DNA from 2 places in the Cupriavidus ulmosensis genome. Region 1 is predicted to be linked to the other one. Evidence: predicted binding sites of a transcription regulator. Region 1 holds the regulator's gene; the other holds the start of a gene.
The links. Region 1 encodes sigma-54, which starts transcription at its own class of promoters, with help from an activator protein. Its sites were predicted from a motif close to TGGCANGNAANCTGCTTT; they were not measured.
Positions count from the first base shown of each region.

Region 2: the regulator sigma-54 is predicted to act here: its motif matches at 5,161-5,178, upstream of nifH (nitrogenase iron protein).

Region 1 covers NZ_CDRMWP010000001.1:492,689-501,153, forward strand. The annotation lists gene hprK (HPr(Ser) kinase/phosphatase) at 1-645, opposite strand, end outside; gene ptsN (PTS IIA-like nitrogen regulatory protein PtsN) at 724-1,179, opposite strand; gene hpf (ribosome hibernation-promoting factor, HPF/YfiA family) at 1,598-1,948, opposite strand; gene ACWTPI_RS02250 (RNA polymerase factor sigma-54) at 1,998-3,473, opposite strand; gene lptB (LPS export ABC transporter ATP-binding protein) at 3,607-4,395, opposite strand; gene lptA (lipopolysaccharide transport periplasmic protein LptA) at 4,430-5,074, opposite strand; gene lptC (LPS export ABC transporter periplasmic protein LptC) at 5,167-5,799, opposite strand; gene ACWTPI_RS02270 (KpsF/GutQ family sugar-phosphate isomerase) at 5,815-6,798, opposite strand; gene ACWTPI_RS02275 (cation:proton antiporter domain-containing protein) at 6,952-8,465, shown strand, end outside.
Region 2 covers NZ_CDRMWP010000001.1:920,541-929,005, reverse strand. The annotation lists gene ACWTPI_RS04265 (hypothetical protein) at 1-128, opposite strand, end outside; gene ACWTPI_RS04260 (hypothetical protein) at 138-617, opposite strand; gene ACWTPI_RS04255 (hypothetical protein) at 652-972, opposite strand; gene nifK (nitrogenase molybdenum-iron protein subunit beta) at 988-2,547, opposite strand; gene nifD (nitrogenase molybdenum-iron protein alpha chain) at 2,616-4,079, opposite strand; gene nifH (nitrogenase iron protein) at 4,146-5,027, opposite strand; gene ACWTPI_RS04235 (group II truncated hemoglobin) at 5,422-5,895, shown strand; gene ACWTPI_RS04230 (hypothetical protein) at 5,952-6,560, shown strand; gene ACWTPI_RS04225 (ankyrin repeat domain-containing protein) at 6,631-7,191, shown strand; gene ACWTPI_RS04220 (ArsC/Spx/MgsR family protein) at 7,204-7,653, shown strand; gene ACWTPI_RS04215 (FmdB family zinc ribbon protein) at 7,694-7,930, shown strand; gene ACWTPI_RS04210 (flavin monoamine oxidase family protein) at 7,927-8,465, opposite strand, start outside.

The sequences.
Region 1 (8,465 bases):
GCCCAGTCCGCGCACCTCGAGCAGGTTCTGCAGCAGCGGCGGGCAGCGGCCTTCGATGAAGTCCGGCCCCAGGCGCACGAAGTCCACCGCGTCGTCGGCCACCAGCCCGTGTCCGCGCGAGATCAGTTCCAGGCCGAGCTCGCTCTTGCCCAGGCCCGACTCGCCCATGATCAGCACGCCCATGCCGAGGATGTCGAGGAACACGCCGTGCATGGTCACGCGCGGCGCGGAGATCCGCGAGAGATAGAGTCGCAGGTGGTCGATCACCGCGGCCGAGGACACCGGCGTGGTGAACAGCGGCGTGGACGAGCGCGTGCAGCGCAGTTCCAGGTCGGGCGGCGGCTCCATGCCGTCGGCGATCACCAGGAACGGCGGCTCGAGCAGGATCAGCTCGCCCATCTGGCGCTTGCGCATCTCGTCGTCGAGGCGCTGGTAGTAGGTGATCTCCGGCTTGCCGAGCACCTGGATCCGGTTCGGGTGGATCAGGTTCAGGTGGCCGACGAGGTCGGCGGCGGAGGTGGCTTCGCGCGCGAACTCGACGTCGAAGGCGCGGTCCGCGCCTTCCAGCCCAGCAACCCAGGAGAGTTTGATGTCGGCTGCGTTGTCGTCGAAGATCGACTGCGAGGTGACGCCAGTGAGTTCCATGCGGCTACTTTCGGGGGACGGGCTTTCAGGCCGGGCGGGCCGTCGCCCGGCGTGCCGGGTGGCGGCTGCCCAGGCGGATCAGGGATGCCATTGCGTCAGCAACTGGTGCACGGCATCGGAAGTGGGCAGGGTGGCGAGTCCTTCGCGCATCTCGCGGTCGGACAGCAGCTGGGCGATCTCGGAGAGGATTTCCAGGTGTTGCTGGGTGGCCTGCTCGGGCACCAGCAGGAAGATCAGCAGCGATACCGGCTTGCCGTCCGGCGACTCGAACGGGATCGGCTCGGCCAGGCGCATGAAGCCGGCCAGCGGCTGCTTCAGGCCCTTGATGCGGCCGTGCGGAATGGCCACGCCGGCGCCGAGGCCGGTCGAGCCCAGCGATTCGCGGGCAAACAGGTTGTCGGTCACGGTGGCGCGCGCTACGCCGTGGTTGTTCTCGAAGAGGAGCCCGGCCTGTTCGAACACCCGCTTCTTGCTGGTGACGCTGACGTCGAGGTTGATGTTGCCGGGTGGCAGCAATTTAGCCAAACGATTCATGTGGAATGCGCAGGTTTTTCTAGTAAGCAGGCCCGGGGCCGGCAGGGGGGCGCGCCAGGCAAAAAGGGGATGAAAAGGCTGGTGCCGGCTCATACCCGCATTGCACCGGTTGTCCCATGCCGGTGTCGGGCGTCTGGCCATTATAGAGCAGGCCCGCCCCCGCCTTGTGCATCGCAATAGCCCGTGCGCGGAAGCGGTGCCGCGCGCATGCCCGGAATCGCTGAACCACCGTTCATGTATTGCGCAGCATACACCGGCGGCGGGGCGTTGCGGAATCCCCTTGTGGCATTGCGCAACGGCCGCCGGCGCGAGGGTGGACACGAAAGCGGACGGCGCAAAAAAGCCGCGCAACGGGCGCGGCTTGTTCTGGTTCAAGGGACTGACACCGGCGGCCCCCTTGGCGGGCCGCCAGGCACGGTCATTGCTGCATCTGCGATGCGGCCATCTGGTACTTGACCGCGTCGCGGTCGTGGCTCTGCACGCGATCCTTGTGGCGAATCACCTGCCGGTCGAGCTTGTCGACCAGTGCGTCGATGGCGGCATACAGGTCTTCGTGATGCGCCTCGACAAAGATGTCCTTGCCCTTGAGATGTAGATTGATTTCCGCATACTGCCGCCGGTCCTTTTCTTTTGTATTGTCGACAGAGAGCAGCACGCTTACGCCAATGACTTGATCGAAATGCCTGACGATACGCTCCAGTTTCGTTTCCACGTACTCACGCAGCGGGGGCGTGATGTCCAAGTGGTGTCCACTGATCTTGAAGTTCATAGCGTTTCTCCTTCTGAAAGAGCCACACCAGGCAGGCGGTGCGGCTCGGCTACAAAGTCTTGCGGAGATTGACGGCAGGGATTTTCAGCGCTTCACGGTATTTGGCCACGGTTCGCCGGGCCACCACGAAGCCTTGCTCGCCGAGCAGTTCGGCGATCCTGCTGTCCGACAGGGGGTTCCTGGGGTCTTCGGCTCCTATGAGTTGCTTGATCAACGCCCTGATTGCCGTTGATGAGGCCGCGCCGCCGGTTTCCGTGGATACGTGACTGCCGAAGAAGTACTTCAGCTCGAAAGTCCCCATCGGCGTTGCCATGTATTTATTGGTTGTCACCCGAGAGATGGTGGACTCGTGTAAACCCAGTGTATCGGCAATCTCCCGCAAAACCAAGGGGCGCATCGCAATTTCCCCGTGGGTGAAGAAGTTCTTTTGACGTTCGACAATCGCTTGTGCGACGCGCAATATGGTGTCGAAGCGCTGCTGGATATTCTTGATGAGCCAGCGCGCTTCCTGCAGCTTCTGCTGCAGCCCGGCCGCGCCGGAGTCGCCTTTTGCGCCGCGCAGGATCTGCGCGTACATGTCGTTGATGCGTAGCCGCGGCATCACATCCGGGTTGAGCTGCGCGATCCAGCCGCCGCTCATTTTCCGCACGAACACGTCGGGCACGACGAAGTCGGCCTCGGGGCGGCTGTAGGCATGGCCGGGGTAGGGCGCGAGCGAGCGGATCAGCTCGTGCGCGGCCTTGAGGTCGGCCTCGTCGACCTGCAGCGCCTTCTTCAGGCGCGTGTAGTCGCGCACCGCGAGCAGTTCGAGATGGCTGGTGACGATGGTCAGGGCCAGCTCGCGCTGCGGATGCTTGAGCCGGCGCAGCTGCAGCGCCAGGCATTCGGCGGCGTTGCGCGCGCCCACGCCGGCGGGGTCGAAGCTCTGCAGCAGCGTGAGGATGGCGTGCACCTCGTCGAGCTCGAATTCGAGCTCCTCGGGCAGTTCCGTGCAGATTTCCTCGAGCGAGGCGCTCAGGTAGCCGTCGTCGTCGAGCGACTCGATCAGGAAGATGGCCAGGCCCTTGTCGCGCATGGAGATCTTCAGCGGGGCGAGCTGCTCCATCAGGTGCTCGCGCAGCGTGGGCTCCGCGTCGCGCAACTGCATCGGGGTCTTTTCGTCCTCGTCGCCTTGCGGGCGGCGGGCGAAGTCGTCCAGGCTCCAGTCGTTGCCGTAGTCCTCGCCGCTGTCGCTGTAGCTGTCCTCGCTGTCGGCGGCGCCGTCGGCGCGGTTCTCGCTGGTGCCCTGGCCGTCGGCGGGGGCCGGCGCGGGCGCGCTCTGCAGGTTGACCGAGCCGTCGGCGGCCACGCGCAGCGGGCTTTCGATCCAGTCGTTCTCGCGTTCGAGCAGCGGATTCTCGGTCAGGGCCTGTTCCACTTCCTGCTGCAGTTCGAGCGTGGACAGTTGCAGCAGGCGGATCGACTGCTGGAGTTGCGGCGTGAGCGCGAGATGTTGCGAGAGGCGGAGCTGTAGCGACGGTTTCATGCGAGCTATTTTATGCCCAACTTCCGTACTGGTGGAACGGAAATTGCTATCGCTGGCGTCGCCGTGATCGTTTGCGGGGCGAAAGGCGGCATGAACGCCGCCTCGCGGGTGTCCCCGCGTGCCCCTCCCGCGGCTACATGCGGAAGTTCTCGCCCAGGTAGACCTTGCGCACCGACTCATTGGCGATGATGTCTTCCGGCTGTCCGGACGCCAGCACCGTGCCTTCGCTGATGATGTAGGCGTGGTCGCAGATGCCCAGGGTCTCGCGCACGTTGTGGTCGGTGATCAGCACGCCGATGTTGCGCGCCTTGAGGAAGCTGACGATGCGCTGGATCTCGCCCACCGCGATCGGGTCCACGCCGGCGAACGGCTCGTCGAGCAGGATGAAGCGCGGCGCGGAGGCCAGCGCGCGCGCGATTTCCACGCGGCGGCGCTCGCCGCCCGACAGCGACAGCGCCGGGTTGTCGCGCAGGTGGGCGATCTGCAGGTCGTCGAGCAGGGTGTCCAGGCGCCGCTCGATCTCGGCCTTGGCCAGCGGCTTGCCGTCGTGGACCTGCAATTCCAGCACGGCGCGGATGTTCTCCTGCACGTTGAGCTTGCGGAACACCGACGCTTCCTGCGGCAGGTAGGACAGGCCCATGCGGGCGCGCTCGTGGATGGCCAGGCCGCTGATGTGCTTGTCGTCGAGCACGATGTCGCCCTCGTCCAGCGCCACCAGCCCGACGATCATGTAGAACGAGGTGGTCTTGCCCGCGCCGTTGGGGCCGAGCAGGCCCACCACCTCGCCGCTCTTCACGTCGAGCGACACGTCCTTGACCACCGTGCGCGAGCCGTAGCGCTTCTTCAGGTGGCGCACGACGAGCGTGCTGCTTTCGGTCAGGACGTTGGTCGCGGACGACGGTTCGGTCAAGGTAGCGGTCATGAAGGCGTGAATCCGTGGGTCGGCTGCGGCGGGGTCAGGGGGCGGCGGGGGCCGGCGCGGGCTTGAGCGGCAGCGCGCTGGCGGCGGCGCCGCTGGCGGGCTGCTCCTGGCGCGGCGACAGCACCGCGCGCACGCGCCCTGACGGGCTGCCCGCGGTGGCGTTGTCGGTGCCGCCGGTGGCCGTGTAGAACTCGTTGCGGCTGTCGTAGGTGATCACCGCGCCGCGGATCTCGTCGATCAGCTTGGCGCCGGCCAGGCGCGCCATGCGGGCGTGGCCGATCAGCTTGGACAGGTCCTGCTTGCCGTCGGACTCGATGCGGTCGCCCCAGCCGTCGATGTATTCATCGACGTTGTCGCGCTTCTGGCGGATGTAGGCCTGCTTGCCGCCCTTGGAGGTGGCCACCGCGTACTGGTAGCCCTCGGGGTCGGTGCGCACTTCCGCCGCGTCCGACTTCAGCACCATCGTGCCCTTGGTCAGCACCACGTTGCCGGTCAGTACGTACACCTGCTTGACGTCGTCGTAGCTGGCGTTGTCGGCCTCCAGCACTAGCGGCTTGTCGCGGTCGGCCTTCTCGGCGCGGGCCGGCGCGACCAGCGCCAGGCCGAGGAGGGCCGCGGCCGTCATCAGGGCAGCCGTGCCGCGGCGGCGACAGGACGATGTCGTCAGGAATGGATTCATATTGGCGTGGTGGCGGTTGGCGCGGACGGCTGTGGCCCGCGGGCGGCTTCGTTTCTCTGGCGGTTTCCGGGTGGGGCCACGTCAGGCCCTGCTCACGGCCTGGCCGCGGGGCTGGCCGGCGGCGGGACCGTGATGATGGTGCCGTGTACGTTACCCAGCAATTGTACTTCGCGGGTGACGTTGTTGAAGACGAGCCCGTTGGCGGTCATCACGGAAGGCCCGCGCGTGAGCTTGACGGCCTTGTCGGTCTTGACGATGTCGTCGTTGACCAGCACCTGGAAATACTCGGAGGCGGCCGTCATGGGTGGGTCCTTGGACGGGTCGGGCCCCTGCGCGCGCACGATCAGGGCGTTGCCGAACAGGTCCACCACCGAGCCCTCGGCGTTCATGGTGCCGCGGTCGGCATGGCCCGTGACCGGCGGGCGGCCGATCTCGTAGGCGCGCATGGCCGGCCTGGTCACTTCGTAGGTCTGGTCGTCGGCGAAGTGGATCATCTTGTCGCCGGTGAAGCGCATCTTGGTGTTGCCGTCCTCGGCCAGCTCGGTGGCCGAGAAGCGGACCATGTAGTAGTCCGGCTCGTGTTTGGCGCCGACCGGCCCGGCGGGCGCCTCGCGCGGCGAATTGACCTGCACCAGCCAGAACGTGCTGCCGGCCACCAGCGCCATCAGCAGCAGGGGCAGCAGCCGCATGCCGAGCCGGCCGAGGGAGGACAGGAATTCCCGCATGTGTCGTGGCCGGCCTCAGATGACCTTGGCGCGGGTCAGGTCGTGGATGTGCAGCGCGCCCACCAGGCGGCCGTCGGCGTCGACCACCAGCATCTGGTTGATGCGGTTGGCCTCCATCACCTGCACCGCTTCCACGGCGAGCTGGTCCGGGCCCACGGCGTGGGGCGAGCGGTGCATGACCTCGCTGATCGGCATGGTCTTCCAGTCGCGCGGCGTCTCCAGCAGGCGGCGCAGGTCGCCGTCGGTGAACACGCCGATCAGGCGCTCGTCCGGGTCCACCACGGCGGTCATGGCCATGCCCTTGCGGGTGATTTCCATCAGCGCCTGGGCCAGCGGCGTGTTTTCGCGTACCTTGGGCACGGCGTTGCCGCTGCGCATGACGTCGCGCACGTGCGTGAGCAGCTTGCGCCCGAGCGCGCCGCCCGGGTGCGAGCGGGCGAAGTCTTCCTCGCCGAAGCCGCGCGCGTCCAGCACCGCCACCGCCAGCGCGTCGCCCATCGCCAGCGCGGCGGTGGTGCTCGCGGTCGGCGCCAGGTTGAGCGGGCAGGCTTCCTTCTCGACGCCGGCATTGAGGTGGGCGTCGGCCAGCTTGGCCAGCGCCGATTCCGGATTGCCCGTCACCGAGATCAGCTTGGCGCCGATGCGCTTGACGATCGGGACGATCGACAGCAGCTCGGCGGTCTCGCCGGAATTGGAGAAGGCGATCAGCACGTCGTCGCGCGTGACCATGCCGAGGTCGCCGTGGCTGGCCTCGGCGGGGTGCACGAAGAACGAGGGCGTGCCGGTCGAGGCCAGCGTGGCCGCCACCTTGCGCCCGATGTGCCCGGACTTGCCCATGCCCGACACCACCACCCGGCCGGTGCACCCGAGCGTGAGCTCGACGGCGCGCGCGAACTCGCCGTCCAGGCGGCCCGCGAGGGCGGCAACGGCTTCGGCTTCGGTCTGGAGCGTGTCGCGGGCGAGCCGAAGTGCTCGATCCGCATTGAAATTAGCTATCATGGCGACGAAGTATACCAACGAATGCGATGGCGCTTTGGCTGTTCCGGGGATCGGGGCGGCCGTTGCGGCTGCCGCGCCTGCCGCAACCCGCCGGCAGGGCCGCCCGCGCCGGGCCTGGCCCTGGCGCGGGACGGCGCACCCAGACCCCTTTCGATGCATTCTCCGCTGGACCTGACTCTCGTGCTGCTGGCCGCCGCCGTGTTTGGCGTGGTCGCTTTCCGCATGCTGCAATTGCCGCCGATGCTGGGCTACCTGGCGGTCGGCATCCTGATCGGGCCGCACGCGCTCGGGCTGGCCAGCGATACCGCGCAGACCAAATACCTGGCCGAATTCGGCGTGGTCTTCCTGATGTTCTCGATCGGGCTGGAGTTCAGCCTGGGCAAGCTCAAGGCCATGAAGCGCCAGGTGTTCGGCCTGGGCGGCTCGCAGGTGGTGCTGTCGATGCTGGCGGTGGTGCCGGCGAGCTGGCTGTTCAACTGGGCCTTCCCGCTGTCCTGGCAGGCCTCGGTGGCGCTCGGCGGGGCGCTGGCGATGTCGTCCACGGCCATCGTCTCCAAGATGCTGTCCGAGCGCCTCGAGCTGGAAAGCGAGCACGGGCGCAACATCATCAGCATCCTGCTGTTCCAGGACCTGGCCGTGGTGCCGCTGCTGATCGTGATTCCGGCGCTGTCGCGCGACCCCGGCGATCTGGTCATGGCGCTGGTGCTGGCCACGGTGAAGATCGCGGTGGCGCTGAGCGTGATCTTCTTCCTCGGCCAGAAAGTGATGAGCCGGTGGTTCCACGTGGTGGCCGCGCGCCGCTCGCAGGAACTGTTCATGCTCAACCTGCTGCTGGTCACGCTGGGCATGGCGGCGCTGACCGAGCGGCTCGGGCTGTCGATGGCGCTGGGCGCCTTCATGGCCGGCATGCTGATCTCCGAGACGCCCTACCGCCACCAGGTGGAGGAAGACATCAAGCCGTTCCGCGACGTGCTGCTGGGGCTGTTCTTCGTCACCATCGGCATGCTGCTCAACATCCACGTGGTGCTGGACCACCTGTGGCTGGTGCTGGCGCTGCTGGTGGTGCCGATCCTGTTCAAGCTGCTGCTGATCGCCGGGCTGGCGCGCCTGTTCGGCTCGCGCCAGGGCGTGGCGATCCGCACCGGGCTGGGGCTGGCGCAGGCCGGCGAGTTCGGCTTCGTGCTGCTCAACCAGATCGACGGCCTCAACCTGGTGGACCCGGTGCTGACCCAGGTCATCCTGGCCTCGATGCTGCTCTCCATGCTGGCCGCGCCGTTCCTGATCCAGTACAGCGACGCCATCGTGCTGCGCTTCGCCGCCAACGAATGGCTGATGCAGTCGCTGAACATGACGCGCATCGCCGTGCAGAGCCTGCAGACCGAGAAGCACGCCATCATCTGCGGCTTCGGCCGCAGCGGGCAGAACCTCGCGCGCATGCTGGAGCGCGAGGGCATCACCTACGTGGCGCTCGACCTCGACCCCGACCGCGTGCGCGAGGCCGCCGGCGCCGGCGACACCGTGGTGTACGGCGACGCGGGCCGGCGCGAGGCGCTGATCGCCGCCGGCCTGCACCGCGCCGCGGCGGTCATCATCACCTACGCCAACACGCCGTCGGCGCTCAAGGTGCTGCACCACGTGCAGGAGCTCGCGCCGGCGCTGCCGGTGAT
Region 2 (8,465 bases), 430 kb from region 1:
CGCTCGATGGCGTCCATCTGCACCGCGCTCACCATCAGCGCCTGCTCCGCCACGCCGAGCGTGGCGGCCTCGCTCTGCGCCGCCAGCAGCGCCAGCCGGATCAGGTCCTGCGCGGTGATGGTGGCCACGGCGCGCGCTCAGTTGTCGTCGGCCAGCACGTCGAGCGCCACCAGTTGCGCGTGCAGCGCGCGCCGCGCGCGCCAGTTCGGCGCGCCGGCCAGGCGCGGGTCGGCGCCCTCGAAGGCGCCGACCGCGTCGCGCTCGTTCCAGTAGATGCAGGCGCCGCCGCGCGCGTCCAGCGCCGCCGCCAGCGCCGCGCGCTCGCTCACCGGCTCGCGCCGGAACACGCCGCGCCCGAGCAGGTGGTCGGCGCGATAGAGCGGCGTGTCCCAGCCATGCTCGGCGCCGAGCGCGCTGATCGCCGGGTATTGCGCGCGCGCCGGCTCGCCGGGCTGGTGGCCCAGCAGCGCGAGCAGCGCGCGCGCCGTGGTCTGGTCATGGATTTCCCGGCGCGACAACGGGTCGGACGCCGCCACCTTGCGGGCGAAGTCCTCGTCGTCGTAGGCAAACCAGGCCCGCGGCACGCCGCCGGCCGGCAGTTCGACCACATAGATCACGGCACGCTCCCAATGCTGTTTACCCTGCCCCGCCCTACTCCACCCCTTCGGCCGCGGTCTTGGCCCAGATCGCGCGGCGGATGCGCTGCGCGATGCCGGACGGGCTGGCGTCGAACGCGCGCTGCGCGGCCGCCAGCGCGCCCTGCGCGATGGCGGCTTCCGCGTGCGTCAGCGGCACGCGGCCGGCCATGTGCGTGGCGCCCGGCACCGCGCGGGCGATGCCCTGCCGGTTCGGGTGCTCGAGCACCGGCACCAGGCGGTCGGCCTCGCGCGCGCCGGCCAGGCAGACCCAGCCGTCGATCACCTCGACCTTGCGGCCGTCCTGCGTGAGCTTGACCAGCACCGTGTCTGCCATGACGGCCTCCCTGCCTCAGCGGATGATGTCGTAGCTGTAGTCGGTCTGCGCGGCGACGATGGTGTTGGCATCGAGCGTCTCGAAGAACTCGTCGAGCAGCGTGACCAGGATCCGCAGCGCGCCGTCGTAGCCCCAGGTGGGGTAGCGGTGGTAGTGGTGGCGGTCGAAGATCGGGAACACCATGCGCACCAGCGGCGTCTTGGTGTCGCGCTCGAGGTACTTGCCGTAGGTGTTGCCGATCAGGAAATCCACCGGCTCGGTAAACAGCAGCGAGCGCAGGTGCCACAGGTCGCGCTTGGGGTAGGCCTTGCAGCCGGCGCCATAGGGCGAGGCGTCGAACAGCGCCTGCACCTTGGCGGCCCAGGCCTCGTTGCCGTTGGTCGCCAGCACGTGGGCCGGCTCGGCGCCGAGCTCCAGCAGGAACTGCGTGTAGCCCAGCATCTGGTCGGGGTCGCCGTACAGCGCGAAGCGCTTGCCGTGCAGGTGGGCCTGGCTGTCGGCCATCGCGTCGACCAGCTGGCCGCGCTCCTTTTCCAGCTGCGCCGGGATCGGCTTGCCGGTCACGCGCGCGATCTCCATCAGGAAATGGTCGGTGCCGGCCACGCCGACCGGCGCGTTCAGCACCACCACTTCCTGGCCGTGCTCGGCGATGAACTTGCTGGTCTTCTCGCAGCAGTATTCCTGGAACACGAAGGTGGCCCTGGCGTGCAGCGCGCGCTCGACCTCTACCTTGGTGGTGCCGCCCTCGTACATGCGGAACTCGCCGTCGGTCGGGGTGTTCCAGGTCTCCGACGGGTCGCAGATCACGTTGACCTGCACGCCGAACAGTTCGAAGATGCGGCGGATCTCCTTCATGTTGCCGACCACGTAGCCGTCGAAGCCGCCGATGAAGTTGACGCTCTCGTCGGGCACGCGCGCGAGCGGCGCGGTGGTGCCCGCCTTGCCGTCCCAGAAATGCTTGAGGATGCCGAGCAGCGCGTTGTCGTAGCCGGTGACGTGGCTGCCGACGAAGGCCGGCGTATGCGCGAACGGCACGTCGTAGTCCTCCGGCACGCTGCCCTTCTGCTTGCTGTTCTTGATGAAGGCGTCGAGGTCGTCGCCGATCACCTCGGCCATGCAGGTGGTGGAAACCGCGATCATCTCGGGCTTGTACAGACTGTAGGCGTTGGCCAGGCCGTCGATCATGTTGTTCATGCCGCCGAACACGGCGGCGTCCTCGGTCATCGAGGAGCTCACGCACGAGGTGGGCTCCTTGAAATGGCGCGAGAAATGCGAGCGGTAGTAGGCCACGCAGCCCTGCGAGCCGTGCACGAAGCTCAGCGTCTTGTGAAAGCCGTTGGCCACGTAGACCGCGCCGAGCGGCTGGCAGGCCTTGGCGGGATTGACGGTGAGCGAGTCGCGCGCGAAATTCTTCTGCTTGTAGTCCTCGGTCTTGGTCCACTCGACGATCTGCTTGACGGTCTCGTCGGCGTGGTTGAACTCGAAGTTTTCCTTCTTGGTGCGGAAGATCTCCTGGTATTCCGGCTCGCGGAACAGCAGTTCGTGGTCGAGGATCTTGTCTGCGGATTGCGGCATGGGGTACTCCTGATATGCGGTTGCTGTGGATGCGGCGCGCGCGGCCGGCAGGCGCCGGCCGCGCAGGCTCAGGCGGCTTTTTTCCAGGGCGCCTTGGCCAGGCCCCACACCGGGCTGGAGATCGCCATGTCCATGTCGCGCGCGAAGATGGCGAAGCCGTCGTAGCCGTGGTACGGGCCCGAGTAGTCCCAGCTGTGCATCTGGCGGAACGGCACGCCCATCTTCTGGAACACGTACTTTTCCTTGATGCCCGAGCCGACCAGGTCGGGCTGGACCTGCTCGACGAACTTCTCGAACTCGTAGCCGGTCACGTCGTCGTAGATCAGCGTGCCGTCCTTCACGTAGTGCGTGGTGCGCTGGTAGTCGTCGTTGTGGCCGAACTCGTAGCCGGTGCCGACCACCTCCATGCCGAGGTCCTCGTAGGCCCCGATCACGTGGCGCGGGCGCAGCCCGCCGACGAACAGCATCACCTTCTTGCCCTGCAGGCGCGGCTTGAACTTGGCGAGCACCGCGTCCATCAGCGGCCGGTACTTGGCGATCACCTTCTCGGCGTTGGCCTTGATGGTGTCGTCGAAGTGGCTGGCGATCTCGCGCAGGCTCTTCTCGATCATGGTCGGGCCGAAGAAGTTGTATTCCACCCAGGGAATGCCGTACTTCTCCTCCATGTGCCGGCTGATGTAGTTCATCGAGCGGTAGCAGTGCAGCACGTTGAGCTTGGCCCGCGGCGTGTTCTCCAGCTCGGCGATCGAGCCGTCGCCCGACCACTGCGCGATCACGCGCAGGCCGATCTCCTCGAGCAGGATGCGGCTGGACCAGGCGTCGCCGCCGATGTTGTAGTCGCCGATGATGGCCACGTCGTAGGGCGTGGAGACGAAGTCCGGGCGCTTGTCGGGGTCGGCCTTGTCGAACACCCAGTCGCGGATGGCGTCGTTGGCCAGGTGGTGGCCCAGCGACTGGCTCACGCCGCGGAAGCCCTCGCAGCGCACCGGCACGATGGTGTGGCCTTCGTACTGCTTGCTCTTGCGCTTGGAGACCGCCTCGATGTCGTCGCCGATCAGGCCGATCGGGCATTCGCTCTGGATCGAGATGCCCTTGTTCAGCGGGAACAGTTCCTGGATCTCGTCGATGATCTTGTCGAGCTTCTTGTCGCCGCCGAAGACGATGTCCTTTTCCTGGAAGTCCGAGGTGAACTGCATCGTCACGAAGGTGTCGATGCCGGTGGTGCCGATGTAGTAGTTGCGGCGCGCGGCCCACGAATACTGGCCGCAGCCCACCGGGCCGTGGCTGATGTGGATCATGTCCTTGATCGGGCCCCACACCACGCCCTTGGAGCCCGCATAGGCGCAGCCGCGGATGGTCATCACGCCGGGCAGCGACTTGATGTTGGATTTGACGCCACAGTCGGGCTTGCCGTCCTCGAAGGTGCCCAAATGCTTGGCGCGCCGCTTGGCCATCTTTTCGGGATAGGCCTTCAGCACTTCGTCGATCAGGGCCTTGTTCGCGGCCTTGCGCTCTTCAACGGTGGCGCTCATGGAAATACTCCGTAAGTAGATTGAGATTGCCGGGCGGGCCGCCTGCGCGGCCCGCCGCGCGGGTCGTTACGCGACCAGTTCCTGGGCCGACTTGCCGACCTGCGATTCGTCGACGGCCTTCATGATCCCGTGCTCCATCAGCAGGTCTTCGAGCTGGTCCATCGTGATCGGGGTCGGGATGGTGCCGTTGCCGGCGTTGTTGTGGATCTTGGTGGCGAGCTGGCGGTACTCGCCGGCCTGCTTGGAGTCCGGCGCGAACTCGAGCACCGTCATGCGGCGCAGCTCGGCGTGCTGCACGATGTTGTCGCGCGGCACGAAGTGGATCAGCCTGGAGCCCAGCATCTTCGCCAGCGCCTCGGCCAGCTCGAGCTCCTTGTCGGTCTGGCGCTCGTTGCACACCAGCCCGCCCAGGCGCACGCCACCGCTGTTGGCGTACTTCAGGATGCCCTTCGAGATATTGTTGGCCGCGTACATGGCCATCATCTCGCCCGACATCACGATGTAGATCTCCTGCGCCTTGTTCTCGCGGATCGGCATGGCGAAGCCGCCGCACACCACGTCGCCGAGCACGTCGTACGAGACGTAGTCCACGCCGTCGTAGGCGCCGTTCTCCTCGAGGAAGTTGATCGAGGTGATGACGCCGCGCCCGGCGCAGCCGACGCCCGGCTCCGGACCGCCGGACTCCACGCAGCGGATGTCCTTGTAGCCGATCTTCATCACGTCCTCGAGTTCGAGGTCTTCCACCGAGCCGGCCTCGGCGGCCAGCGAGAGGATGGTGTCCTGCGCCTTCGCGTGCAGGATCAGGCGGGTCGAGTCCGCCTTGGGATCGCAGCCGACGATCAGGATCTTCTGGCCGAGATCGGTCAGCGCCGCCAGCGTGTTCTGCGAGGTGGTCGACTTGCCGATGCCGCCTTTGCCGTAGAAGGCGATTTGCCGAAGTTGAGACATTGCAGTTCTCCAATCAGGAAGAAGGATTGATACCAAGGTTGCGTAGCCGCGACCATGTCAGCCTGTCGTGCCTGTATGGGTCTTATTCTGTCGAGTCACGCCCCGGCCGGACCAGTGTCCGCGCAAGCCCTCAACAGCAGCTTCCATGCCATGCGCGCGCGGCGCCCCGCCGGATGCGCCCCGAATGTCCGCGAACGGCGCGGCAGCGCGGCTTTGCGGGATGCCGCGCGCGGCCGGCGCCGGCGCGCGCGGGCTTGTCGGGAACCCGACAAAGCGTGCGAACTTCGTCGCGAACGGCACTGCCCGGACGCGCCGCGCGCGCGGCCGCATGCGCCAATGCGTGCCGCATGCGCGGTTTCCCGGGCTGGTACGGTTATTGCGGAAATGCCGTGCCATGAACACACCAGCAACCCGACCCGATCCCGCCGCGCAGCCCGCGCAACCGACGCCGGCCACGCAGCCGACGCAGCCCGCGGCGCAACGCGCGCGGCCGACGCACTACGAGCGCCTCGGCGGCGACGCCGCGGTCGCGCGGCTGGTCGACGCCTTCTACCGCCACATGGACACGCGCGCCGACGCGCGCGGCATCCGCGCCATGCACGAGCCCGACCTGTCGCCGACCAAGGCGGTGCTGGTGAGCTACCTGTGCGAATGGCTCGGCGGCCCGCCGCGCTATTCCACGCAGCACGGCCATCCGCGCCTGCGCATGCGCCACGCCGGCTTCGCCATCGGCGCGGCCGAGCGCGACGCATGGCTGGCCTGCATGCGCGCCGCGCTCGACGAGACCGGCGCCGATGCCGCGCTGCGCGACGAACTGATGCCCGCCTTCTTCAAGATCGCGGACTGGATGCGCAACCCCCGAACCTGATTCCGCCCCGACCCACGCCACCCGCCCATCACGCTTTCCACCGACAAGGACCCGCCATGCCCGCCACGCTTGCCCGCAAGGAGATCGACGACACCGCGTTCGCCCGTCTCGAACACGAAGGCCGCCTGCTCAACCCGCTGCTCAAGGCCCCCACCGGCAAGTCCGGCCGCTTCGGTTTTCGCGGCGAGCTCGCGCTGCGCTTCGCGCCCAGGCTCGCCGACGAGGCCCGCCCGCCCGAGCTGACCTGCGACCAGGTGATGGCCGTGGCCACCATCGGCGAGAAGCAGCTGCCGTTCTTCGCCGGCTACCTGCTGAGCTTCGAATACCTGAAGGACGTGGCCGAGGTGCTCGGCGACACGCTGACGGCCGGCGGCAAGTACTTCCTGTTCTGCGACAACATCGACCTGAGCAGGAAATACCAGGTGCCGTACAAGGGCGCGATGTTCTACGTGCTGCCCATCTTCGAGTCCACCGTCTACAACGAGATGCTCGAACTGCTGTACCTGGAGAAGAACGACCTGAAGAAGCGCGACACCGCCGGCAAGCTCGACGCGGTGGCCGACGCCGCGCTCCGCTTCGACGTGACCTTCGACACCATCACCTACGCCGAAGGGCTGGAGCTGATGGGCCCGGTGCGCAACCCCAACGAGAACCGCCCGGTCTGATCCCCCGCGGGCGCCGGCCGCCTTGGCCCGGCGGCGCCTTCCGACCCACGCCAGACAGCGAGACGCCACCATGATCCCGTCCACCGACACCGCGCTGGCCGTCGCCGGCCGCGTCATCGAGGCCACCGCCGAAGCGGCCGGCGCCGGCGCGCCGCCGGTCATCCCCGCGGCGCTCGCCACGTGGCTGGCCTATCACGACTTCCCGGACCTGCACGCGCGCGCCGCCAACGGCGACACGCCGCTGATGCGCGCGGCCTGGCGCGGCGAGGACGCGGTGGCCGCGGCGCTGCTGGCCTACGGGGCCGCGCCCGGCGCGGTCAACGACGACGGCAACGGCGCGCTCTGGTTCGCCTGCCTGCACGGCAACCCCGTGACCATCGTGCGCCTGATCCAGGCCGGCGCGCCGGTCGACCACGCCAACGACGACGACATCACCTGCCTGATGCAGGCCGCGGCCAGCGGCCGGCTGGAGGTGCTGCAGATCCTGCTGGCGCACGGCGCCTCGGCCAACCTGTACGCGCCCGACGGCCGCAGCGCGCTCGACATGGCCGCCGAGCGCGGCCTGCAGCTGCTGCGCGCGGCGCGCCGCATGGCCATGCCCGCGCTCGACGCCGCGCTGCGGGAAGCCTGAGCGAAACCGCCCATGAGCCATATCGTCTTCTATGAAAAACCCGGCTGCGGCGGCAACGCGCGGCAAAAGGCGCTGCTGCGCGCGGCCGGCCACACGCTGGAAGTGCGCGACCTGCTGCGCTGGCCCTGGACCGGCGAGGCGCTGCTGGCCTACCTGGCGCCGCTGCCGGTCGGCGCGTGGTTCAACCGCGCGGCGCCGCGCGTCAAGTCCGGCGAGGTGGTGCCCGAGGAACTCGACGCCGGCACCGCGCTGGCCCTGCTGCTGGCCGAGCCGCTGCTGATCCGGCGCCCGCTGATGGCGCACGGCGAGCGGCGCATGGCGGGCTTCGACGTCGCCGCCGTGCACGCATGGGTCGGACTCGGCGCCGACGCCCCCGCCGCGGACCGGCCGCTGGAGGGCTGCGCGGCGGCCGCGGGCCACTGCGCCGCGCGGCCCGATGCCGGACCGAAGCGACCCGAATGAATCGCATGAATCCCATGAATCGCGTTGAACGGAGTTGACGATGCCGCTGTACGACTATCTTTGCCAGGCCTGCGGGCACCGCTTCGAGACGCTGGTGCGCGCCGGCGCCACGCCGGCCTGCCCGCGATGCGGCGGCACCGCGCTGGACAAGCAGGTCAGCGCGCCGGCCGCGCCCGGCAAGAGCAAGGCCGTCGTCGCCGCCGCGCGCCGGCAGGCCGCGCGCGAAGGCCACTTCAGCCAGTACAGCGCGGCCGAGCGCAACAAGCTGCTGCGCTAGGCCGGCCGCCGTGCGATCTCCGCGTGGCTGCCCGGCCCGTCGCTGCCCGGCCGCGCGCCGGCCGCCAGCAGCCGCGCGTTCAGCGCCAGCGCGAACTCGCGCCACGCCGCCGCCAGGTCGAGCACGATGGCGCGCTGCAAGGCCGCGTCCGGCCGATGCTCCTCGGGAAAACCGGACAGCGCGCGCGCGCTGCCGTTGAAGGCCAGCGCCGCGCCCATGAGCTGCCGGTTCCAGCCGTCGAAGACGGCCAGCAGCACCGGCGTCAGTGCATGCCGGCCGGCCTGCGCCGGACCCGCGCGGCCGGCGCCGAGCCCGGGCAGCAGCGTGTCGAGCGCGTCCAGCGCCTCGCTGTAGACCTGCTCCGCGGTGGCCAGCAGCGCGCGCTGCGTCGGCTGCTGCGGCTGCTGGCTCGACAACAGCCGCTCCAGGTGCTGGCGATAGCGCGAGGGCGCCTGCTCGCGGCGCGCCGACACGCAGGCGGCGAACGCCGCGCGCGCCTCGGCCGCCCTGTCCTCATTGCCGTCATTGCCGTCAT